One region of the Clostridium sp. ETTB3 genome, then DNA from elsewhere that is predicted to be linked to it. Evidence: predicted binding sites of a transcription regulator. Region 1 holds the regulator's gene; the other holds the start of a gene.
The links. The regulator LexA, encoded in region 1, represses DNA repair genes until DNA is damaged. The targets are predictions, from matches to a motif close to CNAACANNTGTTNG.

Region 1 (16,496 bases):
TAAGAGAATATTTTTAAACATAGGAGAAATATTTATGAAAGTATTATTAGCTGAAAACGCTGGTTTTTGTTTTGGAGTTAAGCTTGCTGTAGATAGCGCAATTAAAACTCAAAATGAATATAATAAAAAAATTTATACTTTAGGCCCGTTAATTCACAATAGTGATGTAGTTAATTATTTAGAAGAAAATAATATATATGCTATAGATATTAATAATGTTGATACTTTAAATAAAGATGATGTTATTTTAATCAGATCTCATGGTGTATCTAAAGATGTTTTTGAATACTTAACTAATAAAGGTCTTATTGTTATTAATGCAACTTGTCCTTTTGTAACAAATATACAAAAAAAGGTTAATAAATTTTCAAATGAAGGCTATAAAATTGTTATTTTAGGTGATGAAAATCACCCAGAAGTAATAGGAATTAATGGTTGGTGTGGTAATTCTGCAACAATAACAACGGATGGTAACTTTAAAGAGCCACTTACTGGAAAAGTATGTGTTGTAGCTCAAACTACCGAAAAAGAAGAAAATTGGGATAAAACAATTCAAAATCTATCATTAAACACTTATGAAGATTTAAAATCATTTAATACAATTTGTGCTGCAACAGAAGAAAGACAAAAAAGTGTTTTTGATTTATCAAAAAAAGTTGACTTTATGATTGTAGTAGGTGGAAAACATAGTTCAAATACAACAAAATTATATCAAATAGCTAAAAAGAATTGTAAGAATACAATTCATATTGAAAATGCAAAAGAATTATCAAAGGATATTTTTGCAGGAATAGATATAAAAACTATCGGGATAACAGCTGGAGCATCAACTCCAGATTGGATTATAAATGAAGTAATCAGTATTATGGAGGGATTTTAAAAATGGAAGAACAATTACTTTTAATGAATGAAATGGATAGACAATTTCGTATAGGAGATGAAGTTGAAGGCGAAATACTTTCAATTAAAGATGAACAATTGCAAATATCTTTAGTTGGATATAAGTCAGATGGTGTTATTCCTTTTAAAGAGTTAACATCTGAAGATAGAATAAATTCTACTTTAGAGAATTTAAAAGTTGGAGATAAAATTAAAGCTAAAGTAATAAAGTTAAAAAATGAAGATAATTATGTTGTATTATCAAGATTAGAATATGAAAAAGAAACTACATTAGCAAACTTAGAAGAATTATTTAATACAAAATCTGAATTTGATGTTGTTATAAAGGATGCTAAAGAAAAGGGATTAGTTGCTTACTATAATGGTGTTAGAATATTTATTCCAGCTTCACAAATTGATACAAAATATGTTGAAGATAAACAAAGCCTAGTTGGTAAAACATTAACAGTAAGATTAATAGACTTTTCAAGAGAAAATTTATCAAAAATAGTTGCTTCAAGAAAAGTTATTTTAGAAGAAACTAAAGCTAAAAAAGAAGCTGAAGCTTGGGAAACCCTTCATGAAGGAGATGTTGTTAAAGCTGAAATCAAAAGATTTACTAAGTTTGGGGCTTTTGCTGAAATCAATGGTATAGATGGATTAATCCACTTATCTCAAATTTCTTGGAAACATATAAACTCTTGTGATGAAGTATTAAAAATTGGTGAAATCGTTGATGTTAAAATATTAAGTTTAAACAAAGACGAAAAGAAATTATCATTAAGCATTAAAGCTTTAACTCCTGAACCATGGAGCATAATTGATCAAAAATATGCTGTAAATTCAGCTGTACTAGGTAAAGTTGTTAGAATAAATGATTTTGGTGCATTTGTTGAATTAGAACCTGGAATAGATGGATTAGTTCATATTTCAAAAATAAGTCATGATCATATTAAACACCCATCTGAAGTTTTAAGAATTGGTGAAGAAGTAAAATGTATAATTTTAAGTATCGATAAAGAAAACAAAAGAATTGCTTTAAGTATTAAAGACGCTCAATAATTTTAGCAATAAAAGAAAGATTACACATATATATAAGTGTAATCTTTTTGTATTAAAGGGATTATTAAAAAATAATTTTAGAGGTTAATATGGTATTATTAGAAAGGTTATCAAGCAATAATTTTGAAAATTTTAAAAGTTTAAATATAGAGAGATTTAGTAAAGAAAATTATGATAAGAACTTCTTTGAATATTATCAAAGTGAAAAATTTTTTCTTAAAATTTTTCTTAAAAAATTTGTTAAACTTTTTGTATATGGGAAAAAAGTCATAGGTTATATATGGTATGAGGTACCAGTTGAAATACCTGTACGAATATGGTCTTTATATGTTAAGCCAGAATATATAAACTTATTAACGCCTAATATACTAAATAGTTTTAATAATACTGTTCTCTCTTATGAAACCTGTGAAGATGAAATTAATAATCAAACACTTATAAATCTTGGTTTTAATAAAGTTAAGCCTTCTATACTAATGAATATTAAGTTAAATGATTATAATAAAAATATACAAGTAGATAAAATAAAATATAATTTAGAAAATGATTATAAACTTTTAAAAAAGGTTAATTCTATTTATAATTCAAATATAGATAAAATTAATATTACATGTCAAAAAGTAATATTAAAAAAGGATGAAGAGCTTCGATGTGAAATTCAGAACTCTATATTTTCAGCTACAACAAGAGCCCCCTTAGAAATTCAAGATATTGAAACTGATATAGAGCAAGACTATTATATTGAAAATTTATCTTTGTTTATAAAAATAAATGATATTGCTATTGGGTATGGGCAAATAATATTCAATCGTGATATGTATACTGTAGTCAATTTTGGAATAATCAAAGAATTTAGGAAATATGGTTTTGGAAAAATCCTTTTAAATCAATTAATATTTGAAGCTAAAGAAAATGGCATTTATGAATTGTTTATTAGGGTAGAAGAAAATAACTTTAATGCATTAAAACTATATAATTGGATAGGATTTAGACCTAAGTCTATAATTAATAAATGGGAAAGATAAAAAAATTTAAACAATTTTTAGCTTCCAAAAATTATATATTAAAGAGTATTAGCGAAAAAAGCTTTTACTCTTTATTTTTTACAAAATATTATGTTATAATACATTGAGATTTGATTTTACATAAATGACAATGGAGGAATAATAATGTCTAAAGATTTTGATTATAAATTATTAGATAACATGAAAGAATCTGATACTAACGGTGAAAAATTATATTATATTCATACATATGGATGTCAAATGAATGAAGAGGATTCTGAAAAACTTTCAGGTATGCTTAAAAGAATTGGTTATACTAGAACTGAAGATAAAGAAAAAGCAAGTATAATTTTATTTAATACTTGTTGTGTAAGAGAAAATGCAGAAAATAAAGTATTTGGTAACTTAGGTCAACTAAAAAATTTAAAAGAAAAAAATCCTAATTTAATTATAGGTATTTGTGGATGTATGATGCAACAAGAAGGAATGGCAGATAAGATATTAAGAAAATTCCCTTATGTTAATATAATTTTTGGTACTCATAATGCATATAAATTCCCAGAATACCTAAACAGAGTTAGAACTGAAGGTGTTCAAATTAAAGAAATATTTAATAAAGAAGAAGAAATAGTTGAAGGGTTACCTATAGATAGACAAAGTAGCGTTAAAGCTTTTGTTACTATTATGTATGGATGTAATAACTTCTGTACTTATTGTATAGTTCCATATGTAAGAGGTAGAGAAAGATCAAGAAAACCTGAAGATATAATTAAAGAAATAAAAGATTTAGTTGCTCAAGGATATAAAGAAATTACATTATTAGGTCAAAATGTTAACTCATATGGTAAGGGATTAGAACCAGAAGTTTCTTTTGCTGATCTTTTAAGAATGATTAATGAAATAGAAGGCTTAGAAAGACTTAGATTTATGACATCTCATCCAAAGGATTTAAATGATGATGTAATTAAAGCTGTTAAGGAATGTGGTAAACTTTGTGAGCAAATTCATTTACCAGTTCAAAGTGGATCAGATAGAATATTAAAGAAAATGAACAGACACTATACTAGAGAATACTATATGTCTTTAGTAAATAAAATTAAAAAGGAAATTCCAGATGTTTCTTTAACAACAGATATAATTGTTGGATTTCCTGGAGAAACAGAAGAAGATTTCTTAGATACATTAGAATTAGCAAAAGAAGTTCAATATGATTCTGCATTTACATTTATTTATTCAAGAAGAAATAATACTCCTGCTGATATGATGTTAGATCAAGTATCTGAAGAGGATAAACATAATAGATTTAACAGATTAGTTGAAGTTATCAACTCTAGTGTTATTGCTAAGAATAAAGCATATGATGGTAAAGTTGTTGAAGTATTAGTTGAAGGAACTAGTAAAAATGATGAAAGTAAGCTTTCAGGAAGAACAAGAAACGGAAGATTAGTTAACTTTACAGGTGAGAATATAAAAATTGGTGATTTAGTAAATGTTAAAATCACTAAAGCTCAAAACTTCTCTTTAGTAGGTGAAGCTGTAAAATAAAAAATAAGGATAGCTCTAGAAATTAGAGCTATCCTTATTTTTATAAATTTTCATTACTTTATATTATTTAAAATATGTTGTATAATACATTGATAAATGACTTTAAAATGCGCCTTAAAATTTGAATTTACATGGAGGTAATTACTTATGGCTTTAACACCAATGATGAGGCAATACATGGATATAAAAAATAAATATGAAGATTGTATCCTCTTTTATAGATTAGGTGATTTTTATGAAATGTTCTTTGAAGATGCAAAAACTGCTTCAAGAGAATTAGAATTAGTTTTAACAGGAAGAGAATGTGGCTTAGAAGAAAAAGCACCTATGTGTGGTATTCCATTTCATGCTGCAACAAACTATATTTCTAGATTAGTTAATAAAGGTTTTAAAGTTGCAATATGTGAACAAGTTGAAGATCCATCTCAAGCAAAAGGGATAGTAAAAAGAGATGTAATAAAAGTTATTACTCCTGGAACTTATTCTGAAACTACTGGAGATGAAGAATATAAAAATACATATATAATGGCAATATATAATTCTGATGGTTATTATGGAATTGCTTCATCAGATATTTCAACTGGAGAATTTAAAACTACCTTTTTTAAAGAATTAAAAACTACATTATTAGATGAAGTTTCAAAAATATTACCAAAGGAAGTAATAGTAGATACTAATTTTAATGAAGATATTATTGCAGAAATACATAACATTTCTAATGCATTAATTACTAAAAAAAATATTCAAGAATTTAACTGTACTGATGAAGAATTAATTAATCAATTTACTGAAGCTCAAATAGCTGGATTAGACTCAAGAAGTAAAGCTGCATCTTCAATATTATTAAAATATATATTAGACACTCAAAAAATGAGCCTTTCTAATATAAACCTTTTAGAATCATATGATATTATTAATTATATGACTATAGATAGTAGCTCTAGAAGAAATCTTGAATTAACTGAAAACTTAAAGGAAAAATCAAAAAAGGGTAGCTTAATTTGGGTATTAGATAAAACATCTACTACTATGGGGGGAAGAACTCTTAGAAAATGGATAGAAGAACCTTTAATAAATAAAGAAGAAATAAATCATCGTCTTGATTCTGTAGATGAATTATTTAATAATATTTATTTTACAGAAGAATTAAGAGAAGCATTAAAAAATATTTATGATATTGAAAGAATTGTAGGAAAAATATCTAATAAAAATGTAAATGCTAAAGATTTAGTTTCATTAAATATGTCGTTACTTAAGCTTCCTGAAATTAAGAAAAAGTTATCACAATGTAATTCTAGTCTTTTATCACAATGGCATGATAATTTAGATGTTCTTAGTGATATTAGTGATCTTCTTTCAAATGCATTATTAGATGATCCTTCTACTTCTATTAAAGAAGGTAATATTATAAGAAAAGGATATTCAGAAAAAGTTGATGAATTAAGAGAAGCAAAGCTTCATGGTAAGCAATGGATAGCTTCTTTAGAAAGTAAAGAAAGAGAGTTTACTGGAATTAAATCTTTAAAAATAGGATATAATAAAGTTTTTGGATATTATATAGAAATATCTAAAGCAAATTATAGTTCTATTCCAGAAGGAAGATATATAAGAAAGCAAACCTTAGCTAATGCAGAACGTTATATAACAGAAGATTTAAAAGTAGTAGAAGAAAAAATCCTTGGTGCTGATGAACATCTTATGGCTTTAGAATATCAATTATTTGTAGAGCTTAGAGATAAGGTAGAAGCTCAAATTCCAAGATTAAAAAGAAGTGCAAATATAATTTCTTCATTAGATGCACTTAGTACACTTGCTAAAGTTGCCGTAGATAATGATTATGTACGTCCTGAAATAAATAATGAAGGAATTTTAAATATTACAGATGGAAGACATCCAGTTGTAGAAAAAGTAATAGGTAATGGTGAGTTTGTATCTAATAATACTACTATTAACAATACTGATCATAGATTACTATTAATTACTGGTCCTAATATGGCTGGTAAATCTACTTATATGAGACAGGTTGCATTAATTACACTTATGGCCCAAATTGGATCATTTGTACCTGCAAAAAGCGCTAATATTTCTGTATGTGATAAAATATTTACTAGAATAGGAGCTTCAGATGACTTAGCAGGAGGAAAATCTACATTTATGGTAGAAATGTGGGAAGTATCTAACATATTAAAAAATGCTACTCCTAACAGTTTAGTTTTATTAGATGAAGTTGGAAGAGGTACTTCAACTTATGATGGTTTAAGTATTGCATGGTCAGTAATAGAATATATCTCTAATACTGATAATTTAAAATGTAAAACTTTATTTGCTACTCACTATCATGAATTAACAAAGCTTGAAGGAATAATTGAAGGTGTTAAGAACTATTCAGTTGCTGTTAAGGAAAGTGATGATCAAGTAATTTTTCTAAGAAAAATCATTGAAGGGGGAGCAGATCAATCCTATGGTATTGAAGTTGCAAAACTTGCTGGATTACCTTTTGAAGTTATAGATAGAGCTAAAGATATTTTAACTAAGTTAGAAAATGAAAAATCTATAGAAATTGATAAGTTATTTAATAATTATAGAGAAGATAAAATTAATATTTCTAAAATAAATGAAGAAGCTGCTATAGAAATAGAAGAGGTTCCTTCACAAGAAAAACCTATAACTACAAATAACATTTCTACATCTTTAGATAACAATCTTGAAGAAAAATTATCTAAATCAATTAAAGAAGAAAATTTATTGCCTGATATGATGCAATTAGACTTTAATATGCTAGAAAAAGAATCTTTATTAAAAGATATAGCTAACATAGAAGTAATGACTATGACACCATTAGATGCAATGAATACTTTATTTAAAATCGTTCAAGATGCTAAGAAATTAAAATAGGAGGTGCTCTATGAAAAGAATTAATATATTAGATGAGCATACATCTAATAAAATAGCTGCAGGGGAAGTTGTAGAGCGTCCTTCCTCTGTAGTAAAAGAACTTGTAGAAAATTCAATAGATGCAAATTCTAAAAATATAACAATTGAAATTGAAGAAGGTGGTGTAGCTGCTATTAGAGTAATAGATGATGGTTCTGGTGTTCATAATCTTGACATAGAAAAAGCATTTATGCCTCATGCTACATCTAAAATAAAAAATGTTGATGATATATATTCTATTAATACATTAGGATTTAGAGGAGAAGCATTGCCTTCAATAGCTTCTGTATCTAAACTTACTTTTAGAAGCAAACCAGCTAAATGTGATTTTGGTAAGGAATTAGTTTTAGAAGCTGGAGAAAAAGTGTCTCTAAATGATATAGGTATGAATAATGGTTCATTTATAGAAGTTAAAGATTTATTTTTTAATGTTCCTGCTAGAAGAAAATTTTTAAAGTCTACTTCAAGAGAAGGCAGTTTAATAAATGATATTATATTAAGAATAGCTTTATGTAATCCTAATATTTCTTTTAAATTATTTAATAATGGTAAAAAGGTATTACATACTTATGGAGATGGAAATTTAATTAACTCTATTAGAACTATATATGGGAAAAATATTTCAGAGCATGTACTTCCTTTTAAATATGAAGATGATGATTTGAAAATTCATGGATTTATAGGTAAGGAAATAATAGCAAGAGGTTCTAGAAATAATGAAAGTATATTTGTTAATAATAGATATATAAAAAATAAAACTATTGTTGCTGCAGTAGAAAATGCTTTTAAATCTTTTTCTACAATTAGTAAATTCCCTTTCTTTGTTTTATTTATAGATTTACCACCTGAAGATATAGATGTTAATATTCATCCTACAAAAGCTGAAATCAAATTTAAGGATGAAAGAATTGTTTATAAAAGAGTCTTTGATACAGTACATCACGCATTAAAAGAAGATATTTTTAATTCATTTGCAGAAACTAAGAAATCAGAACCTACAGAAACAATTGAAGAAATAAAATTAGATTTAGATAACAATTATATTAATGATAAAATTGATGAACCATTAATTCAAAATAAAGTTGAACCTTCTATTAATGATATATATAATAATATAACTGTTCATGATGTTGCTAAAGAAGAGGAGTTATATAATAGACTAAAAGAAATAAATAAAAATAAAAGTATTTCTTCAATAAATAACTTTATAAATGATGATAATGAAAAGTATAATTCATCTTTTAATGAAAATAATATTGTAAATCCTGACAATAACAATGGAAATAGCCATATAAGTAATATAAATTCTCAATTTTCTTCTTCAGGTATTACTTATGATAATACGCAAAATCAAGCTATATCAACTGAATCAATTAAAAGTGAATCTAAAGCTAAATTTCCTGATTTAAGGATTATAGGACAATTTAATAAAACTTATATTTTAGCAGAATATGCTGACATATTATATATAATTGATCAACATGCAGCTCATGAAAAAATACTTTATGAAAAGTATTCTAGAGACATTGAAAATGGTGAAATAGTTGTACAACAGCTTCTTCTTCCTTGTTTAATAGATTTATCATTAGATGATTATGAATGCTATAATGAGAATAAAGATATTTTTATTAATTCTGGTTTTGTTATTGAAGAATTTGGTGGAAATACTATTTCATTAAAAGAAGTACCTTATTTTTTAGGCAAATTAGATGCAAAAAACTTTTTATTAAGCATAATTGATAATTTAAAAAATTTAGGTAGTGGTAAAACAGTAGAAGTTAAACTAAATAAAATTGCTACAATGGCTTGTAAAGCTGCAGTTAAAGCTAATGACTATTTAACTCAATTAGAAATGGAAAAGTTAATATCTGATTTAAGATATATAGATAATCCATTTAACTGTCCACATGGAAGACCAATAATAATTAAATTTACTGAATATGAATTAGATAAAAAGTTTAGAAGAATAGTATAGGAAGGTTTAAAAATGAATAATAAAATACTAGTGTTAGCTGGTCCAACTGCAGTAGGTAAAACAGCTCTATCAATTGAATTAGCTAAAAGATTAAATGGAGAAATAGTTTCAACTGATTCAATGCAAATATATAAATATATGGATATTGGTTCAGCTAAAATAACTCCTGAAGAAATGAATGGAGTACATCATCATATGATTGATGTAACAACTCCAGATAAGCCATTTTCAGTAGTAGATTATAAAAATATAGCACAACCTCTAATTGATGATTTACTTTCGCAAAATAAATTACCTATTTTAACTGGAGGAACAGGGCTTTATATAAATGCTTTAACATGCAATATGAGCTTTACAGAAGCAGGCAGTGATGAAACATATAGGCTAGAATTAGAGGATTTAGCTAAAAAGCATGGAGATAACTATATTCATAATATGCTTAAACACATAGACCCTATAAGCTATGAATCAATTCACCCTAATAATAGAAAAAGAGTAATAAGAGCTTTAGAAGTCTATAAGGTTACTAATAAACCTTTTAGTTCATTTAATGCTGGAGAAGACTTTTATAAAAGTAAATATGATGTTTTTTACTATGTTTTAAATATGAATAGAGATAAGCTTTATGTAAGAATTAATCAACGTGTTGACATTATGTTTAAAAACGGACTTTTAAATGAATGTATTAAATTAAAGGAAAATGGGTATAATTCTCTTATGCAATCAATGCAAGGTATAGGATATAAAGAAGTATTAATGTATCTTGAAAATTCTATATCTTTAGAAGAGGCTACAGAAATGATAAAACAAGGTTCAAGAAACTATGCTAAACGTCAATTAACATGGTTTAGAAAAGATCCAAGAGCAATTTTTCTTAATAAAGATGAATTATCTGATGATGATATAATTAATATAATTACTAATGATTTAAAATCGAATTAATTTTAAAAACTTTAGACATGGAGGTGACTATATTGAATAAACAAAGTAATAATATACAAGATATTTTTCTTAATAATGCAAGAAAAACAAAAACAACAGTATCAATTTATTTAGTAAATGGATTTCAATTAAGAGGTATCGTAAAAGGATTTGATAGTTTTACTGTAATTTTAGATAGTGAAGGTAAACAAATGCTTATATATAAACATTCAATTACAACTATTACACCTTCAACTCCATTGCCTTTCTCTGATTCAGAAAATTTATAAGAGCTACATTTTTGTAGCTCTTTTTCAATACTTTCAAAATATTAATTTTAAAACAATAATTTTCATTAGTAGTTTAATAAAAGTGTTATTTTTGCGAGTGATGAACTTATGTTCTTATAGTATGAAATTATAATAAAAATAATTATTTACTTATTTAAAATATAATTTTACTTAAAAACTTTAAATTTAATCAACTATTATATATAATAGTTATGAAATAATATAAGATGGAGGAACTTTAATGTTAAAAGAAACAGAAAAGTTAATGATGGAAGCTTACAACATTAAGCCGCATGTATTTGAATTATATAAACAAGCTTTAAATGATGTAGAAGAGCAATTTAAAATTTATGATGAAATAAGAGAATATAACCAGCTTAAAGTTCTTAATGCATTCCAAGAAGAGAGAATTAGTGATATGCATTTTACCAATTCATCTGGTTATGGATATGATGATATTGGTAGAGATACTTTAGATAAAGTTTATGCAAGAATTTTCAATACTGAAAGTGCTTTAGTAAGACCACATTTTGTAAATGGTACTCATGCAATTGGTTGTGCATTAATGGGGAATTTAAGAACTAATGACACTATGTTATGCATCACTGGTACTCCATATGATACTTTACATAATATAATAGGTATTAGTGGCAAAGATAATATAGGTTCATTAAGGGAATATGGCGTAAATTATAAACAAGTTGATTTAAAAGATGGTACATTCGATAAAGAATCTATAATAAATGTTCTTAAAGAAGATCCATCAATTAAATTAGTACATATTCAAAGAAGCACAGGATATGGATGGAGAAAATCTTTCTTAGTTTCTGAAATAGGAGAAATAATATCTGCAATTAAAGAAATAAGAAGTGATGTTTGTGTATTTGTTGATAACTGTTATGGTGAATTAATAGATACTATAGAACCAACAGATGTTGGAGCTGACCTTATTGCTGGTTCACTTATAAAAAATCTTGGTGGAGGAATAGCACCAACTGGTGGATATATAGCAGGTAAAAAGAAATATGTTGATCAAGCTGCATTTAGATTAACAACTCCTGGAATAGGAGGAGAGTGTGGCTCTACTTTTGGTGTTATGAGACAACTTTATCAAGGCTTATTCTTAGCACCTCATATAGTAATGGAAGCTGTTAAAGGAGCTGTATTCTGTGCTAGAATAATGGAAATCGCAGGCTTTGAAGTTTTACCAAAGTATAATGATAAGAGAAGTGATATTATCCAAGCTATTAAATTTAATGATAGAGAAAAATTAATAGCTTTTTGTAAGGGTATTCAAAATGGATCTCCAATAGATTCTTTTGTTGAATGTGAACCTTGGGCAATGCCAGGATATAATGATGAAGTTATAATGGCAGCAGGTGCCTTTATTCAAGGTTCTTCTATAGAATTATCAGCTGATGCTCCAATAAGGGAGCCTTACATAGCTTATCTTCAAGGTGGATTAACATTTGACCATGCTAAAATTGGTATATTAATATCTTTAAATAGTTTATTTTAATTTTAAAAAGAAGAAGCAATGTAGGCTTCTTCTTTTTATTAATCATCACTAATCATTTTATCAAGTAATTCAATTAATTCACTACTTTTAATAGATGTAAAGTCATCTTTAGTAATTGCCGTTTCATTTTTATTACTAGTAGAATCTTCATTAATTTCATCAATTTCTTTAATTAAATCATCTGACATTTTATTAATAAATTCATTATTAAAATCTTCTAAACTATATATTGATTCGTCTTTATCTTTTAATATAATTTTACATTCTTTTTCTAGCTTATTAGAAGATTGATTTATATTATCTTCAACATCAATATTTTCTCTTATATCACCACTTTCTAAAGCTTCAACTTTAGTTATATCATCATTATTTTTATATTCACTATCTTCAATAGTATTATCTTCAATATTTATATCATTTAATTTATCTTGTAAAATTTGATTAGAAAGTGGGAGAGTAGTAGAGTCTTCTATTATTTCATTATTTACTTTAATATTATTATTTTTCAAATCATCATTATTTAAGTAATTATAATCATTAGGAATAATATATAAGCGCTTTTTTCCATATTGATTTTTTTTTACAAATAATTGCAATATAATATTTAATAAATCATCAGAAGATAAAATTGCATTTGCAAAAGATAAAGTATATAAATATATATTAAACCCTATAAAATAAATTGCTATAAGTGGCAATATAGAAAATAATATAAAAGGAGTAATTAAGCTTAAAACTAATAAAAGTGGTTTTATGAATTCACTAAGTTCTGTTGTAACTATTCTCTTTTTATTAAAAAATATCATCTTATTATTTTTAAATGGATTAGGATAAAAAAGCATATGAATAAATTCATGTGGTATTTGAATTAAGTAAAAATTACATATATAAAATAATATAAAGCTAAATATAATTACTTTTACATCATGAATTGTAACAGAGGCTAAACCTATAATATAACCTAATCCAAATCCATATATTAAAATAAATAAAATTCTAAAAAATATTCGTCTATTTAAATATTTATCTCTATCGTAGCCTTTTATAGGACAGACTATATTTTCACTATCAAATTCATCCTTTTTCTTTATAAACCTACCTAAAACAATTTTCATTCAAATCACACACCTTTAAAATATAATAAAAAAGAACCATACAATAATGTATGATTCCTTAATTATTAATATGTCCTAAATAAGCCAACTAATTTTCCTAAAATTACACAATGATCAACTATAATAGGATTCATTTTATCATTTTCAGGTTGTAATCTTATATAATTATTTTCTTTATAAAATCTTTTTAATGTAGCTTCATTTTCAATTAATGCAACTATAATATCACCATTTGTAGCAGTTTGACATTTTTCAATTATAGCTAAATCACCATCAAAAATACCTAAATTTATCATGCTTTCACCACTTACATTTAACATAAATAATTCTTTATTATGCTTAATGTAATCTAATGGTACTGGGAATATTCCTTCAACATTTTCATTTGCTAATATAGGCATTCCTGCAGTAACTTTTCCTATAATAGGTATATTAACCATTTCTTTTCTTGCTATATGATCTATAATTTCTAATGCTCTTGGTTTTGTAGGATCTCTTTTTATTAATCCTTTAGATTCTAAACGTTTAAGATGACCATGAACAGATGAAGTTGATTTTAACCCAACAGCCTCACATATTTCTCTAACTGAAGGAGGGTATCCTTTATTGTCTGTGTAAGTTTTTAAGAATTCATAAATTTCATTTTGTTTATCGCTTACTTCTCGCATTTTCAACACCTCGCTTATTAATAGTAATTATATCATAATAAAATAATTATATCAAACCTATGTTCTTTTAATCAATAAATATTTTAGTTGAAATATTCTTAATTAATTGATAGAATAATAAGGTTAAAATAACATGGGTGGTGATTTAATGACTAATAAATATACTGAAGATGATTATTGTGATCTTTTTTCAAAAAAAATATGTGATAACTGTGGTAAGTGTTTAGAAGAAGATGGGATTGATATAAGAGCAATCAATATTGATGATATAGCAAAAAATGTTGAAGAAAATGCATTTATAGAAGAAGAGCTTAAAAATGCATTAGAAGCATTAAAAGAAGAGGAAAGTGACCTTAAAGAAGATTTATCTGAAGAACTTACTTTAGATAATTATAATGATGTATTAGATAAACTAGATTCAGATGAAGAGTATGTAGATGCATTTGATAATATAGTATACTTTGATGAGTTAGGTGTAGAAAACGACACTGAATTGGAAGAATTAACAGAGGAAATATATCCTGGAATAAGAAAAATGAAAAAATAGAAAATATTAAAATCGAAAGAAATTTAAAGTTTTATTGAATTTCTTTCGATTTTTTTAGTTTTAATTATTAATTTAATAAAAAAATGCTAATTTTACGACTACCAAACATTTGTTTTTTAATTATTTTTTATATTAGCCAATGGATTAGAATTTGCAGCTTCTCTTAAAATTTCTTCATCTACATGTGTATAAATTTGAGTAGTTGAAATATTTTCATGTCCTAATATACTTTGAAGACTTCTAATATCTACATCACCATGCTTGTACATAAGAGTAGCAGCAGTATGACGTAATTTATGTGGTGTATATTTTTCATTAGTAAGTCCTGCATTTTTTACATGCTTTTTAACTAATAATTCAACAGTTCTCTTATTAATTGGAGTTCCTCTAGAAGATAAAAATAAATATTTTTTATTTTCTTCAGTAGACTTACTATCATTTCTCTTTAATATATAATCATTAATAGAGTTTATACAAGCCTCATTTAAATATACTGTTCGTTCTTTATTACCTTTCCCTATAATAGTTAATGTATCGCCCTTAATTTTATCTATTTTAATAGAGCACAATTCTGATAATCTCATTCCACAATTTAAAAATAATGTTAATATACAATAATCCCTTAAATAATTGTAGTTATTTTTATCTAAAGAGGAGAGTAGTGATACACTTTCTTCTAAAGTTAAATAAATTGGATGTCTCTTGTTTATTTTAGGAGATTCTAATTCTGCAGCCGGATTAGAATTAATTATTTTTGCTTTACCTTGCAAATAATTAAAATATGATTTTATTGTAGCAACCTTTCTAGCTCTAGCATAAGTTCCATTATTTCTTTGTTTTTCAGTAAATGATAAAAATGCATATAAATCACTTAAAGTTATATCTTTTATAAAATTTTCCTGAAGGTCATTAATTGGTATTTCTTCAAATTCTATATCATCTGGTATTGGATAACCTTTATAAACTTTTAGATATTTAAAAAGTAAACTTAAATCTATTTTATAAGCTTCAATTGTATTATAAGATTTACCTTTAATAGTTTCTAAATAACTTAAAAAGTCTATTAAAATTTTAGGTAATTTATTATTATTTTTTACTTCTATACCAAATCTTTCTTTAATAGGCATATTATTTTTATCAATTTCATTTACATTAATAGTATTAATAGTATTTTTTTTGATAACATTTAACTTTTTATCATTTTCAGCCATATAAAATTCCCCCTTAAGGCTAATATAATAATGTTTTCATTATATCATGGTAAAATAATTACAACAACGCTATTTATTTCGCTAAATGTATATTTAGCGAAATAAAATTTCTGGTTATTTTTATGTTTTTATTTAAATTTTTTAAATATATATTTTTATCTCAAAATTTATTGTTTATTTTATAATAAAATTATATTTTTATTATAAATTTTTTTTAATTACTTATAAAAAATAACTCTACTTTTTATTTATATTCTTTATCCTTAAAATTTATTTTTTAATTTTTAAAATAAAAAAATAACGGCTGTCGCACTAAAAATTTTATACACAATATATTGTAGTATTTATCCTTAACGCGACATCCCATTATTTTTCAATTTCAACAACTTTGGTAATTAAATCAGCTTTTAATAACTCTGATTTTGAAAATCCTTTTTTGAAATATCTTATTTGTTTAAATTTTTCACCATTCATTTCAAAATCTAAAATATCAATTCTATCACCAGAATAAATTATTGGATCTTTTTGACCTTTTACTATAACTTTAATTTTCATTATTAACTCCTTTATTTAGGTTAATATATTTTAAGTATACAATATAGATTTAGCTTTATAAAGAAAAAAGGGGCTGTCACACTAAAAATTTTATACACAATATATTGTAGTATTTATTCTTAATGCGACATCCCTTTTACATTTTTATTAAATTATTTTTTAAATATTCCAAAAGGTTTACCAACTGGTAAAAATACCTTTCCAAAGTGCTTATTTAACACAGCTGCTCCACATCCATAGAATGAAACTATAGATATTAATAATTCTGAAT
Region 2 (16,496 bases), 1.3 Mb from region 1:
ATACTTGAATACAACTATCTTTTTCATCTTGTTCTATATTGATGAAATCTTCATCACCTTCCATGGTTTTAAATATCTTTTGTTTTTCTGCTATTGCATTTATAGATAATATTTTGTCTCTCAATGATGCAGCTTTTTCAAATTCTAGTTCTTCCGCAGCCTTTTCCATATCAGATTTAAGCATTTTAGTAATATATGTTTCTTTTCCACTTAAAATATCTATTATATCATTAATCATTTTCCCATATTCTTCTTTACTAATATGCCCTCCACATGGCCCAAGGCACTTTTTTATATGATAATTTAAACAGGGTCTAACCTTTTCACAATTTTCTTTTATTACTAATTTACAATTTCTCAAAGGAAATATCTTATATATTAAATCAAGTGTTTCATAAACGGCACTTCCATTTGTATATGGCCCAAAATATTTACTTCCATCCTTTGCAAATCTTCTCGTAACAAATACTCTTGGATAATCATCATTTACAGTTATCTTTATAAAAGGATAAAATTTATCATCCTTTAACAAAATATTATACTTAGGACTGTACTTTTTTATTAAATTACATTCTAAAATTAATGCTTCCATTTCAGAATCTGTAACAATATACTCAAATTCAGCAATATTTTTTACCATTACTTTTACTTTTTCTGAATGGTTTTTAGATTTTTGAAAATAACTTTTTACTCTATTTTTTAAAACCTTTGCTTTTCCAACATAAATTACTTCACCCAAAGAATTTTTCATTAAATATACACCAGGCTTATCTGGTAAATTCTTTATATGATATTCAAAATCAAACATTATTTGCACACTCCTTTCTTTAGTTTTAATTATATTAATAAATAAGAGTTAAAAGGTAATAAGCAAATTATCTTTTTAGTTACTTACTAAATATGCTTACTTCCCCCTTAACTCCTATTATAGAAATTTCCTTTATTGAAGGATTTATTTAAAATTTAATCACCTAAGACCCATTGTCTTACTACTTTACTTGCAACTGTTGCAGCCTTTCCTGAACCTGTTCCTCCATTTTCAACAATTACTGCAACTGCTATTTTAGGATCATTCATTGGAGCTACTGATATAAACCAACTATGTGGAGTTGCTTCACTTCCATCTGGTAAAGTATAATCAGCTGTTCCAGTTTTTCCTCCAGCATTAGTTCCTTTAAATGCTGGCCATTTACTTAAATTGCTATTTACTACATTTAACATATAATCTTGAACTGTTTGTGCTATATCACTAGACATAACTTTCTTTAATTCTTTGTTATCTATAGATTTAATAACATTCTTATCTTTATCAACTATTGTATTTACAAGCTTTGGTTGCATCATTATACCATCATTAGCTACTGTTGCTGCAACTAATGCCATTTGCATAGGCGTTGATAAAATACTACTTTGTCCTATACCACTTTGTGCTATATTCCCAACTTCAGAACTATCTAACGTTGGAAATCTACTTGCTGTTATAGAAACACCTGGTCCTGTTATTACAGAATTAAATCCAAAATCTTCAGCTGTAGATTTTAATTTATTATTTCCTAATTCCATTGCTAATGTCCCAAATACAACATTACTTGATACCTTATATGATTGCTTTAAACTTAATGATCCATAAACATTATTTCCAAAATTACTTAAACTTCTGCCATCTGGAAATTTAATTTTTCCATCATCCTGAAAAGTTCTATTAGCTACTGATGGCATATTTTCTAATGCACTTGTTAATGTAACAGTTTTAAATACAGACCCTGGCGGATAAAGTCCATTAATTGCTCTGTTTATTAATGGTGAGTTATCTGCACTTCCACTATTAGCAGCTTTCATTTCTTCAGCTAAATTATTAGGATTAAATATTGGATTTGATACCATTGCTAATATTTCTCCTGTTTTAGGATTTAAAGCAACTACAGCTCCCTTATTACTTCCTAATGCATCGGATGCAACTTGTTGAAGTGTAGTATCTAAAGTAGTTATAACACCATTACCTACTTTATTTTCTTCTTCTTCTAATAAATTAAAATTTATTTTATCCTTAAATGTTTTAAAATTAGAAGCAAAATTAAAACTTCCTGTGCTTTTTTTATCATTTTTTATATCTTCTATTAATCCCTTAACATCAATAGAATCTAAAAATTTTCTAAAGTTATTTCCAATTGCATTATAAGTTGTTAACTCACTATCATATTCTTCTTCTAAACCAGTTTTTCCATATACAGCACTTGTATATCCTAATACATGAACATATAGTCCATCATATAAATAATCCCTTTTTTGTGAAGTTTCATTTAATCTTTCACTTGTAGTTAATGCTGTTTCATTTCTATCATAAATAGTTCCTCTTAAAACTTCATTCTTTTTAGCTATAACCCTTGTATTACTTGCCATTTCATTAATTTTAGGGCTTTTAATTAGCTGAAAATATGCAATATAGGATATCAATGCTATAAATAGTACTAAAAAAACAGTCATTACATTCTTAACACTTTTTGCTAAATCATTCATATCCTATGCCTCCTCCGATATTTTTTGTAATATTCCTAATGCAAAGAATATAGTCAATACTGATGAACCACCATAACTTATAATAGGCAATGTTATACCTGTTAATGGAATAACTGAAAATATTCCTCCTATTATAACTAATGTTTGACATGCTATCATTGTACTAAATCCTACAGCTATTAATTGTGAATAACTATCCTTTGTTACAAAGGCAGCTCTTATACCCCTATAAAATAATAAGAAGTATATTATCATTAATCCAATTGCAAAAATTATTCCAAATTCTTCACATATAATTGCATAAATCATATCACTTTCTTTTACAGGTAAGTTTTGAAAGTGTCCTTGACCTAATCCAACCCCAAAAAGTCCTCCAGCTGCAATAGAATACATTCCTTCAACTATTTGATATGATGATCCTAATGCATATTTCCATGGATCACGCCAAATCATAACTCTTTCCCTTACATGACCAAACATTGTATAACCTGCAACAGAACCTATTGCTGCTAATCCTAAAGCTGTAAAAACATACTTTTTCTTTGATGTTGCAACATAAAGTAAAGTTATTGATATCCCAAAGAATATTAATGCACTCCCTAAATCTCTTTGTAATACCATACATCCCATTGAAAAACCTGCAACTAATGCTGGTTGAAATAATTGTTTAACTTCTTCCTTGAAACTTTTTTTAGATTCATATGTAGCCAATGCTGCTGCTAAATATAAAACTAATGCTATTTTAGCAAATTCTGATGGCTGAAAAGAAATTGGCCCTATTAATATCCAGTTTTTTGCACCAAACTGTTCTGTACCAAATATTAAAGCTAATGGCATTAATACCAATGTTATTATCATATATACATTTTTATATTTTGCAAAACTTTTTAAATCCGGCAATATTACAACTATTAATATATAACCAATTATCCCAAGTGCTATCCATATAAGCTGTTTAATAGCTGTATTTGGATTTATTCTATATAACATTGCTACTCCTACTACTGCTAACACACTTGCAAAAATTAAAATAAATTTATCTCCATCTGGATAAAATCTTCTAACTATAAAGTGGGAATAGCCTATTAATACACATAAGACTACTCCCATTATTAATGCAAATTTATCAAAAGGCTGTTGTAAAAAGCCTAATGCTGTGAAAAGTAGTAAGCATAGCAGATATACTAAATTTAGTAATCTTTTTTCTCGCTTTTTTGCTTTCATATCCTCACCTCTAAATTATTACTAAAACATCTTTTCTTAATGTCTAAGATATAAGTTCAACTATCTAAATCATAAATTTAGAGTTTTACTTACCTGATTTTAAAACCTTAAAAATTGCACTTCCTATTTTTACTTCATCATCAGCAATAAGCTTATATTTTTCTTCAATTCTTTCATTATTTACATATACACCATTTGTACTATTTAAATCTTCAACATATAAATTATTATTTTTAGCATATATCCTTGCATGATTACCTGATACAAAAGGCTCTGTTAATACTATTGTATTTTCTGCTTTTCTTCCTAATGTAATAATTCCCCTTATAGGAACTACCGCGCCCTGCTCCAGTGTAGAATTAACACCTGTTTGAATAACTTCAATTCCATATCTTATTCCTGAGTTATTATTTTTAGCCTTACCACCTGTCTTAACATCTTTATACATTATTTTTAATGCATAATATATAATTACATATAATAAAATTATAAAAATTATACCAAATACAAAAGTAAATAACTTTCCAAAACTCATACCTTCACCTCAAACTAATGAATATTTACCATTATATATTAAATCTTATTGTAAAAAATAACAAGCCATCTTAATTTATCTTAATAACTTCTTAAGATATCTACCAGTATAAGAGTTATTATTTTCGACAATTTTTTCTGGTGTTCCTTGTGCTACTAAAGTACCACCTTTATCTCCACCTTCTGGTCCTAAATCTATTATATAATCTGCACATTTTATCATATCTAAATTATGTTCTATAACAATAACAGTATTTCCTGCATCAACTAGTCTTTGTAATATTTCAACTAATCTATTTACATCATCTACATGAAGTCCTGTTGTTGGTTCATCTAAAATATATAATGTCTTTCCTGTACTTCTTTTTGATAATTCAAATGCAAGTTTAATTCTTTGAGCTTCTCCACCTGATAATTGAGTTGATGGTTGACCTAATCTAATATATCCTAATCCTACATCCTTTAATGTTTGAATCTTATTTTTTATTCTTGGAATATTTTCAAAAAACTCTAAAGCTTCTTCAACAGTCATATTTAAAACATCATCTATATTTTTTCCCTTATACTTAACTTCAAGAGTTTCCCTATTGTATCTTTTTCCTTTACAAACTTCACAAGGAACATATACATCAGATAAGAACTGCATTTCTATTTTTATAATTCCATCTCCTGAACAAGCTTCACATCTTCCACCTTTTACATTAAAACTAAATCTTCCTGGCTTATATCCTCTCATTTTAGCTTCTGGTGTTTGTGAAAATAATTCTCTTATTATATCAAATGTACCTGTATATGTTGCTGGGTTGGAACGTGGTGTTCTTCCTATAGGGCTTTGATCAATATCTATAATTTTATCTATATTTTCATATCCTGTTATTTCTTTATAAGTTCCTGTTGGATTTTTACTTTTATTTACTATCTTATTTAAACCTTTATATAATATTTCATTTACTAAAGTACTTTTACCTGAGCCTGAAACACCTGTAACCATTGTTAATACTCCCAAAGGAAATTTAACATTTAAGCTTTTAAGATTATTTTCTTTGGCCCCAGTTACAGTAATAAAGTTTCCATTACCTTTTCTTCTTTCTTCAGGAACTTTAATTGATTTTTCTCCTGTTAAGTATTGACCTGTAATTGATTCCTTACATGCCATAATTTCATTAACTGGTCCTGCTGCAATTATTTGACCACCATGTTCTCCTGCCCTTGGCCCTATATCTACTATATAATCAGCTTCCCTCATAGTATCTTCATCATGTTCAACAACTATAACAGTATTTCCTACCTCCCTTAAGTTTTTTAATGTTTGAATCAACTTATCATTATCTCTTTGATGTAATCCAATACTTGGCTCATCTAATATATATAACACTCCCATCAATGCTGATCCAATTTGTGTTGCAAGTCTTATTCTTTGTGCTTCTCCACCAGAAAGAGTTCCTGAACTTCTTGAAAGATTTAAATAATCTAATCCAACATTAACTAAGAATTCTAACCTACTTCTTATTTCCTTTACTATTTGACCACTTATAATTCTTTCTTTTTCAGATAGTGTAATTGAACTTATAAACTCAAGTTCTTCCTTAATTGGCATCTTAGTAAATTCATATATATTTTTACCACCAACTGTAACTGCTAAAACTTCATTATTAAGTCTTGCTCCTTTACATTTTGGACATGCCTTATTGCTCATGTATTGTTCTATTTCATTCTTTATAACATCTGAATTAGTTTCCTTATATCTTTTTATTAATGAATTAATTTCTCCATCATATGAATAAGAATATAATCCTTTTACTCCATCCTTAGTATATGTTATTGATAATTTATGCCCATCAGTTCCATATAATAATAAATATAAATGTTCTTTAGATAACTCCTTTATTGGCTTATTTAAATCCAAATCATATTCTTTGCTTAAGGCTTGTAATATTGCATACGTCCATGAATCTTCCTTTAACCTCCCTTCTCCCCATGTTGCTATAGCACCTTCCATAACACTTAGGTTCTTATTTGGAATAACTAAGTTTGGATCTATTTCCATTAAAGTTCCTAAGCCATCACATTTATCACATTTTCCATATGGGGCATTAAATGAAAACATTCTCGGCTCAAATTCTTGTATACTAATTCCACAATCAGCACATGCAAAATTTTCACTAAATAATATATCTTTATCGCCAATTACGTTTATAATTACTAATCCTTCTGCTAATCTTAATGCCGCTTCTAATGAATCACTTAATCTTCCTTCCATGCCTTCTTTTATAATAAGTCTATCTATAACAGCTTCAATATTATGCTTTTTAGTCTTTTCAAGCTTTATATCCTCTTCAGCTAACTCATATATTTCTCCATCAACCCTAGCTCTTACATATCCATTTTTCTTTATATTATCTAAAACTTTTTCATGCGTCCCTTTTTTCCCTCTAATTATTGGAGCTAAAATTTGAATTTTAGTTTTATCCCCAAGTGCCATTACTTGATCCACAATTTGATCCACAGACTGCTTGCTTATTACCTTTCCACACTTAGGACAATGTGGAATTCCTATTCTTGCATATAATAATCTTAAATAATCATAAATTTCAGTAATTGTTCCAACTGTAGACCTTGGATTTTTGCTAGTTGTTTTTTGATCTATTGATATTGCTGGTGATAAACCTTCAATATAATCTACATCAGGCTTATTCATTTGCCCTAAAAATTGTCTTGCATATGCTGATAAAGACTCAACATATCTTCTTTGCCCTTCTGCATATAATGTATCAAATGCTAAAGAAGATTTACCTGAACCTGATAATCCAGTAAATACTATTAATTTATCTCTAGGAATTTCTAGAGAAACATTTTTTAAATTATGTACTCTTGCACCTTTTACTATAATCTTATCTTTCATTTTTCTACCCTCTTCGATATACTTCATTATTTTATTTTTGTCATAATTTCTTTTCTTTAATCCCGAACAAATATTCTCTTTATTATATTTTAGGTTTATTGAAATTTATTGTCAATAAATTTCATGATTAATATTTATACGATTATAATTTGGTTTTTATACCTTTGCATTATCCAACATATTTACTTAAAGTCTCAATAATATTTATTTCTTGTATATCATCTGTTTATAAAAAAATACAAGCAAATAATTTTTCATTAAATTTGCTTACATTGATTATAACTATTTTTATCTTATTTCCATAAAATTCGTATTATTAATTCTTCATTTTTTAAAGTGGCATTTATACTATATCCCAATTTTTCTACTAAGACCTTAGTTATATACAACCCTAATCCTGTATTTCTATCACTTCTTGATTTATCCACAGTATAGAATCTCTTAAATAATTTATCCACATTTTCTTCCGTTAAATCTGTTGTTTTGTTAATAAACTCTGTTATTATTACATCATCCTTTTGTTTTAAAGTAATTTTTACATAACTTTCACCATGTTTAATTATATTTCCTATTAAATTAGTAAAAATTCTTGTAATAGCTCCTTCATCTGATATAATATCTCTAATATTCTCATCTACTTCAATAATCGGATTAATATTATTATTAATAAAATCATTGTAAAATGCGGCTATATTTTCGCATAATATGTTTTTTAAATTTACCTTTTTATAATTAAAGTTATACTCATTTCCTTCTATTCTAGATAAATCGTAAAAACTACTAATAAGCTGTTGTAATGATTTTGTTCTATTTTCTACAATATCTATATACTCATTTTTTTCCTCTTCCGATACTTCTTCTAATCTTTCCATTTGCAAATATCCCATTATTGATGTTAATGGTGTTCTTAAATCATGTGACATATTAGCTATACTAGCTCTTAATTCTTCTTCGTTCTTATTCTTTTCTGCAACAATTCTTTGTTTAGAATCAAAAATCAAATTTATATTTTCAACTAAATACTCTATATCCTTGTCTACAGATTTTGTTTTTATATTTGCATATTCATCTAAATTATTATTAATTTGCTTACTTATTCTTCTAAACTCTCTTTTATATCCTATAATAACAGCTATTAAAACAATAATTATTAGTATTAAAATACATGTTATTCCCATATTTTCTCCTATTCTATATATCAATTCATTATATATACCCCTAGATATACTCATCTATAATTAAACCTCTTAATCTATTTGCATATGAATTCAAATCTAATTTTATAAATATCAAAATTCAATTTATTCTTTAAGTATATTATATACTCTATGCTTAATCCTTCCAACACTATATAAATATAAGCAAATTACCTCAATAGAATATTCTAAAAAATGAATATTCCACAGAGGCAACTCTTCTATAATCTATTAAACTTTTCACTACCTATATTATTCAATACCTTAATTGAAACAAATAAAGCTATTAAAAATATAATTAATACTGAACTTAAAATAATCATCATATTTGTAATATTGAATACTTTAACTAATACAACTGATACTGCTACAACTACTAATATTAATATCAATATTCCCAAAATAGTAATCATTACACTTGCGCTTTGCTTTACTACTGTTGTTGGATTTGTCCACTCCATCTTTGGAAAATATAAATTAATTATTATTCCTAATATAGCTGATACAATTGCAAATACTATACTAATTACTAAGTTAAATATTAAATACTTTATATCAAACTTTAATCCTATATAAAAAAATACATTTGCTATAATTGATGCTGGAATTGTTATTATTAAATTAGTTATTATTTTACCCTTAAAGATATCATTAGGTTCTATTGGCAATGATTTTAATATCCATAACCTATTTCCTTCTAATGATATTGATGAATTTGTTGTACAAGATAGTCCAATAGTAAATACTAAGAAAACTAATATTTCAACTGGAATCATATTAGCTATCTCAGGATACCCCAAAAATTCCACTAACGTTTCTTTACTTACAAATAACGTTGCAATGGATGCTGCAACTAATAATACCATCCCAAACGCTGTATTCATAACATAAATAGGTGTTGCAAAGTATCTTCTTAGTTCTTGCGTAATCAATGATTTTATTACACTGCTTGCTTCTAACTTTGACACCTTATAATTTGCCTTTTTATAGCTTTCTGATAATTTCCCATTTATAACTTTAAATGTCTTACTAAATACCAAAATAAATATTAAAAATGGAACTATTGATATTAGTATAAACTTTATTAAAGCAAATATATCATAATTTACTAAAGCTTCTTTTAAATACATTGCTGGTAGATATATGCTAGATAGTCCTTTTACTATTGAGTCACTATTTGCAATAAATTCATTAATATAATTTTGCATATTCATTGAAAGTATCATAATTAATAAAAATGCTATCATACCAACAACTGTAGTTACTATATTTTTATGCTTAAATCTTGATGATATAAATGTTATAGCAACAGCTATTATTGAAGCTGATATTATTGGAATCATTGGTATAAATATTAACCCTATTATTAATATAATGAAGAAAATCCATGACAAACTTCCATTATAGATAAAATATACTATTGAAGCCGGTACTATTACAAGTGCTGTTCCTATATAGTTTATAGACATTAAACTTAATATTTTACTAGTTAATATTGTACTATTTCTTATAGGTAAAGCCATTAATAAATCGTAATCTTTTGAACTAAATAATGTTCCTTGCGCTTTATATATTGATGTTATAAAGCTTAAAATACATGAAAATAATACAGCAACTATTAATATTAAATCTAAATATCCCATTGGTTTTAATACTGTAGCTAACGCTATTGAATATGTGGTTGACATAAAGCATATTACTGCTGCTATTAATAATAATGTAGCTGTAGTAATTAATAACTTCTTCTTTTCATTAGAAGTGCTAACCCCTTTAGATAAAGAATTAATTCCTGTGCTATTTATAAATGAATTTTTTAATAAAATAAATAAATTACTCATTATCAATCAACTCCATAAATACTTCTTCTAAAGAATTATTACCTTTAACTTGTTCAGTAGTCCCTTCTGCAACTATTTTCCCATCTTTAATAATTGCAATCTTATCACATAATTTTTCTGCTACCTCTAATACATGAGTTGAAAAGAATATTGCACTACCTTCATTGCAAAGTTCTCTCATTATTTCTTTAAGTGTATGAGAAGCCTTAGGATCTAATCCAACAAATGGCTCATCTAATATTAATAACTTTGGTTTATGAATTAATGCTGATATTACTGCTAACTTTTGTTTCATACCATGGGAATATGAAGAAATTAAATCTCCTAAATATTTAGTTAACTCAAGCTTATCTCCATAATATTTAATTAATTTTTCTCTTTGTTCTTTACTTATTTTATAAATATCTGCAATAAAGCTTAAATATTGTATTCCAGTTAAAGCTTCATAAAGATCTGGATTATCTGGAATATATGCCATTACTTTTTTACATTCTATAGGATTTTTCTTAATAGATTTACTATCTATTAATATATCCCCTTCACTAAATTCTAATATTCCAACTATAGATTTAATCGTTGTTGTTTTTCCTGCACCATTGTGACCTATAAATCCAAATATCTCCCCACTATTTACAGTTAAAGATATATTATCAACTGCTTTTTTGCCCTTTGAATATTCTTTTGAAAAGTTCTTTATTTCTAACATACTATTTCTCCCCTTATACTTATTCCCCTTTTTATAATATCCTTATAAATTTGAAACTAATGTAAAAATTTGAATAACTATAGCTAATAATGATAAAATTATATTCCTTTTTATTTCTGCTGATTTACCATTTCCATTGGGTAAAAAACCAAGTCCATATAGCCCAATTGGTATAATAACAGCAATTATCTTTGGCATATAATTTTGTAATTTACCACTAACTGAAATCTGCATTCCTACTTTATTAGGTAATATAATAAATGATATAATTCCTAAAATAAAAATAACTATCCCAAAGCCTAATTTAATGTTCTTTTCTAATTTACTATTAATCATTTTTAATCTACTAACCTTTCTTATTTGATATCTTGCGACTTAAATATTTTTATTCCCACAAATAACGAAATTGCTATTGTTACTAATGAAATTATTACTGATCTTAACAAATCTCCATTTCCTGCTTTAATTGAAGTTGCTAATGCTGAATTATAAAATGGTAATACCTCATAAACTCTATCGAACCAAGGATATATTCCGTATAAAAATCCAGCTAACGTAGGAATCCCTATAAATATTGCTACTGTTATTCCTATTGTAGCTCCATTACTTTTTACTAATGTTGCTATAATCATAGCTAATGCTGCTACTGCTGAACCCGCAATAACTGATGCAACAAATGTTTTTATCATTCCTAATAGTTGTGAAATTTCAAAAGCTTGTCTCCAGCCATTCATTAGCGTTACTACTATGGTTGGTAGGATTGTCATAACAGCTAAAATTATTGTAACTGCTATAACCATAGATACAAATTTTGCTAGATAAAATTCTTCTCTCCTCTTACCGTAAGCTAAGAAATTTTTAATTGTACCTTGTGAGTATTCTTTTGCTATTAATGCTCCTACTAATATACCTATTATTATTTCTATAACTCCTGACCCAAATGAAGCATGGTATACTTCTATTGAAGTTGGATTCATCATATCTTTAGCTTGTAACTGAATTCCTAGTTGGCCTGGTGTTACTATTGCTTCACTTTCAGACATACTTGTTAATTGTTCCATAAGAACCTCTTTTTGATCTTGTGGCATATTTCCTAAACTATCATTAAGTATTTTCTCAAAAACCGATGAACACATAACTACTGTCAATGTAGATAATAAAACTGCAACACATATTAGTACTTTAAATGTTCTATTTTTAAATAGCTTATATAATTCTGCTTGTATTGCTTTAAGCATTTAAAACACCTCCAACTTTATTCATAAAGTATTCCTCCAAATTTTCACCTTTAACACTTATACTTTCAACAATAATTCCGGATCTTGATAATAACGAATTTACTTCACCAACATTATCCAAATTAGAAAATACCTTTATGTTACTATCTTCTAATACCTCATAATCACTTATTCCTAATTCTCTCTCTAACAAAATTACCGCCCTAGCTGTATCATCAACCTTTAAATCTATATATTGTCTACATTTTTCGGATAGTTGCTTAGCTGTAATTTCTTCAATTAATTTTCCATTTGAGATTATTCCATAAGTTGTTGCAAGTTCTGATAGCTCACTTAATATATGGCTTGATATCAATATTGTCATATCTTTTTCTTTATTTATCTTCTTTAATAATTCTCTTATTTCAACAATTCCCATTGGATCAAGTCCATTTATAGGTTCATCTAATATAAGCAATTTAGGATTTCCCATTAGTGCATTTGCAATTCCTAATCTTTGTCTCATTCCTAAAGAAAAGTTCTTAACTTTTTTCTTTTCAACATCTTTTAATCCAACTAATTCTAATACTTCATCTATACATTTCTTTCCTGGTATATTCCTTACTAATCTAGATACTTCTAGGTTTTCTCTTGCCGTCATATTAGTATAAAGTGAAGGGGATTCAATTAAACTTCCAACCATTGTTCTTGCCTTATTTAACTCATTTTCCTCATTTGCCCCTAAAAGCTCTATTTCTCCACCACTTTTATGAATTAATCCTGTAATAAGTCTAATTAATGTTGTTTTACCCGCACCATTTTGACCTATAAATCCATATATATCACCTTTTTTAATAGTCATATTAACATTATCTACAGCCAGTTGTTCACCATATTTTTTAGTAATGTTATATGTCTTCAATACAACTTTTTTCATTTTTATTTACCCCCTAAGTATTAATTTATCTATCACTTCTTTTTTTATTTAAATTCTTAATTTACTTACATTGTATATCCATAGTTGTAAGATACCTTAAAGAAAATATTAAGAAAGTATTAAGTTTCAAAGATAAAAAATAAGATTAAAAAATGGTTGGTAGAACTCATTAAATTTTCTACCAACCACTATTTAAATTGTATAATTACATTTTTTAAATATATTATTTCCTATTGTAATTTTCTTTCCTACAAATATTAACTATTCAGACTTTAATTTAAATCCAATTCCCCATACTGTTTGTATATATTCATTTTCCTTATCTATCTTAGATATCTTGGCTCTTAAATTACTAATATGTACATTAACAGTATTATAATCTCCAATGAATTCATCTTTCCAAACTGCCTCAAATAAATTTGCCCTTGTAAACACTTTGTTAGGATTACTAATTAATAGTTCTAATATATCAAATTCTCTAACTGTTAAATTTATGTTTATTCCATTTACCTGTACTTGTCTACTATCTATATCTAAAGTTAAATTTTTATGAGTTAATTTATTATTGCTATTTGTTTTAGAACTAGAAAATGCTTTATACCTTCTTAATTGTGCCTCTACTCTAGCCAAAACTTCATTTATATCAAATGGCTTACTAATAAAATCATCAGCCCCCATTTTTAATACTCCAATCTTATCTTCTGGAGTTATCTTAGCTGACTCCACTATTATTGGCATTAAATAATTCTTTCTAATTTCCTTTATTAACTCTTCTCCGCATATCCCTGGTAACATTAAATCTAAGATTATAAGATCATATTGACTTTTCTCAATGCACATCTTTGCTTCTGATCCCGAATATGCCCCTCTTACATCATATCCATTTTGACTTAGTATCTTACATAACAGCGCATTTATATCCCAGTCATCTTCAACTACTAATATTTTGTTACTTGCATTCATAAATTCTCCATCCTCTATAACAAATAATTATATAAATTATATCAAAAAATTATGTCTCTATAAATTAGTATTACTAAAGCCTGTAGAAATTATTTTCTACAGGCTTTAGTTTATTATTACATTTAATTAATTTTCAACCTTTTTCCTTTTGTTATTTATTAGTAATGCTCCTCATTCAATTTTAATGATGAAGACTGGCTAGCCCCAAATCCTTGTCCCCCTGAATCTAAATCTTTAGTTGCTATATTTCCATTAGTATGAGCTGATAAAATAGCTTCTGTTGAAAAAATATGAAAATCAAATGCTGGTGTAGTATATTCAATACCATCCTTTACATATCTAAAAGTATTTTTGCTCTTATATTCTTCTGTCAATTTCTTAGTTGCATCCAAAACATTTATCGCTTCAAATTCAATTTAACTTTTTGTAATTTCTTCACATTCATCGATTTCAGATATTCCTAATACTTCATCAGTAACTTCAGTTGAATTTTGTATATCATCTATTTTTTCACTATCTTCTTTAACTTCATTAGTATTTTGTGTTTCATCTATATTTCCAGAAACCTTATCTGTACTAGATTCTATATTAACTGCTATATTAACTTTTTCTTGTCCAATATTAACGACAATACTATCATTTACTAATTCTTCAACTTCTAAAATTGTGCCAATAATAGAAATATTAATTTCAGACGAATCAACTACTTTATCATTCAGAGTTAGAGTATATACATTCTGACTATCAATCACAGGATTTGAAGTAAAATACTCTGGTTCATAATTTATTTTTACATTTTTAAAATTTAATAGCAAATCAATATTAACTTCATCTCCAGCTTGTATATTTTTATTGCTATTGGTATATTTTATATCTAATTCTACCTGATCATTTGCACTAAGGTTAACTACTGAATTAATGTCAGTTATCATTGAATTAATTTTTAATACACTTAATATATTTATATTCAAATGTTGCAAATACATTTGAAGTATAAAAAATATTAAACAATAACGTTATTACTAACATTAACGCTACCTTATTTTTTTCCCCATAACATAATCCCCCCTTATAATAACCATCAGTCAAAATAACCTTATGTAAAATTTTACTAGTAAACTAGTATTATATTCCGTTTTTTTATCAAATAAATAATCCTATATAATAAAATAAAACTACATACTTATGATTAACTCTTCGTATTATTTTTTTCAGTTTATTCCTTAAGGTTAATAGGGGGATAAAAAAACTGATTCCTACACTAAATAGGAATCAGTTAATATATATTTGCTATGAAATTTATGATGAATGGATATATTGAAACTATATCTATTCATTAAGTTTTCAAAACAGTTCAAACACAGTATATCATATATACAATTATTTTAATTATGAGATTTTTAAATGACTTTCATAAAAATACTTAATGCAATTTCCTAGGAAATTATTTTTCCTTTAAATCATTAATCATATCTCTAAGCTCAGCTGCTCTTTCAAATTGAAGATTTTTAGCTGCATCTTTCATTTCTTCAGTATATTGCTTAATTAACTTCTTCTTGTCCTTTTCACTTAATGAAATTGAATCATTATTTACATTATATTCTGAGGAATCTTCTGCAACCTTTGTTGCTTCAATTACATCTCTAATTCCTTTAATTATAGTTTTAGGAACAATTCCATGTTCTTTATTGTAGTTCATTTGGATTTCTCTTCTTCTATTTGTTTCTTTAATAGCTCTATCCATAGACCCAGTCATTTTATCTGCATACATAATTACTTTACTTTCAGAATTTCTAGCAGCTCTTCCTATAGTTTGGACCATAGATGTTTCAGAACGTAAAAATCCTTCCTTGTCTGCATCTAAAATTGCAACAAGAGCAACTTCTGGAATATCTAGGCCTTCTCTTAAAAGGTTTATTCCAACAAGTACATCAAATTCACCTAATCTTAAATTTCTTATTATCTCCATTCTTTCAATAGTCTTTATATCAGAATGCATATAAGTAGTTTTAATTCCTAATTGAGTTAAGTACTTTGTTAAATCCTCAGCCATTTTTTTAGTTAGCGTTGTAACTAATGTTCTAAATCCCCTTTCCGTTGTTTTAATTATTTCTGCATATAAATCATCTATCTGACCTGTAACTGGCCTTATTTCAACAATTGGATCTAAAAGTCCTGTAGGCCTTATTATTTGTTCTGCTATATTAGTTGAATGATCTAATTCATATTGACCTGGCGTTGCAGAAACAAATATAAGTTGATTAATTTTACTTTCAAATTCATTGAACTTAAGTGGTCTATTATCATAAGCACAAGGAAGCCTAAATCCATAATCAACTAATGTATCTTTTCTTGATCTATCACCTGCATACATTGCTCTTACCTGTGGTAAAGTAACATGACTTTCATCTATAAACATTAAATAATCATCTGGAAAGTAATCTAATAATGTTTTTGGCGGA

Region 2: the regulator LexA is predicted to act here: its motif matches at 7,241-7,254, upstream of uvrA (excinuclease ABC subunit UvrA).

Annotation. Positions count from the first base shown of each region.
Region 1 covers NZ_CP199832.1:1,354,793-1,371,288, reverse strand. Annotated here, with positions in the region: partial or broken gene ACUN06_RS06680 (bifunctional 4-hydroxy-3-methylbut-2-enyl diphosphate reductase/30S ribosomal protein S1) at 35-1,941, shown strand; gene ACUN06_RS06675 (GNAT family N-acetyltransferase) at 2,031-2,966, shown strand; gene miaB (tRNA (N6-isopentenyl adenosine(37)-C2)-methylthiotransferase MiaB) at 3,147-4,490, shown strand; gene mutS (DNA mismatch repair protein MutS) at 4,638-7,385, shown strand; gene mutL (DNA mismatch repair endonuclease MutL) at 7,396-9,399, shown strand; gene miaA (tRNA (adenosine(37)-N6)-dimethylallyltransferase MiaA) at 9,412-10,341, shown strand; gene hfq (RNA chaperone Hfq) at 10,374-10,610, shown strand; gene ACUN06_RS06645 (methionine gamma-lyase family protein) at 10,852-12,129, shown strand; gene ACUN06_RS06640 (DUF3267 domain-containing protein) at 12,168-13,244, opposite strand; gene lexA (transcriptional repressor LexA) at 13,310-13,918, opposite strand; gene ACUN06_RS06630 (hypothetical protein) at 14,061-14,459, shown strand; gene ACUN06_RS06625 (tyrosine recombinase XerC) at 14,576-15,586, opposite strand; gene ACUN06_RS06620 (hypothetical protein) at 16,037-16,225, opposite strand; gene ACUN06_RS06615 (acetate uptake transporter) at 16,378-16,496, opposite strand, start outside.
Region 2 covers NZ_CP199832.1:2,624,761-2,641,256, forward strand. Annotated here, with positions in the region: gene uvrC (excinuclease ABC subunit UvrC) at 1-808, opposite strand, end outside; gene ACUN06_RS12510 (peptidoglycan D,D-transpeptidase FtsI family protein) at 964-2,517, opposite strand; gene ACUN06_RS12515 (FtsW/RodA/SpoVE family cell cycle protein) at 2,521-3,741, opposite strand; gene ACUN06_RS12520 (FHA domain-containing protein) at 3,827-4,276, opposite strand; gene uvrA (excinuclease ABC subunit UvrA) at 4,352-7,177, opposite strand; gene ACUN06_RS12530 (sensor histidine kinase) at 7,471-8,409, opposite strand; gene ACUN06_RS12535 (putative ABC transporter permease subunit) at 8,595-10,211, opposite strand; gene ACUN06_RS12540 (ABC transporter ATP-binding protein) at 10,204-10,917, opposite strand; gene ACUN06_RS12545 (hypothetical protein) at 10,960-11,253, opposite strand; gene ACUN06_RS12550 (ABC transporter permease) at 11,274-12,155, opposite strand; gene ACUN06_RS12555 (ABC transporter ATP-binding protein) at 12,148-13,071, opposite strand; gene ACUN06_RS12560 (response regulator transcription factor) at 13,333-14,034, opposite strand; gene ACUN06_RS12565 (hypothetical protein) at 14,193-14,426, opposite strand; gene ACUN06_RS12570 (hypothetical protein) at 14,451-15,005, opposite strand; gene uvrB (excinuclease ABC subunit UvrB) at 15,479-16,496, opposite strand, start outside.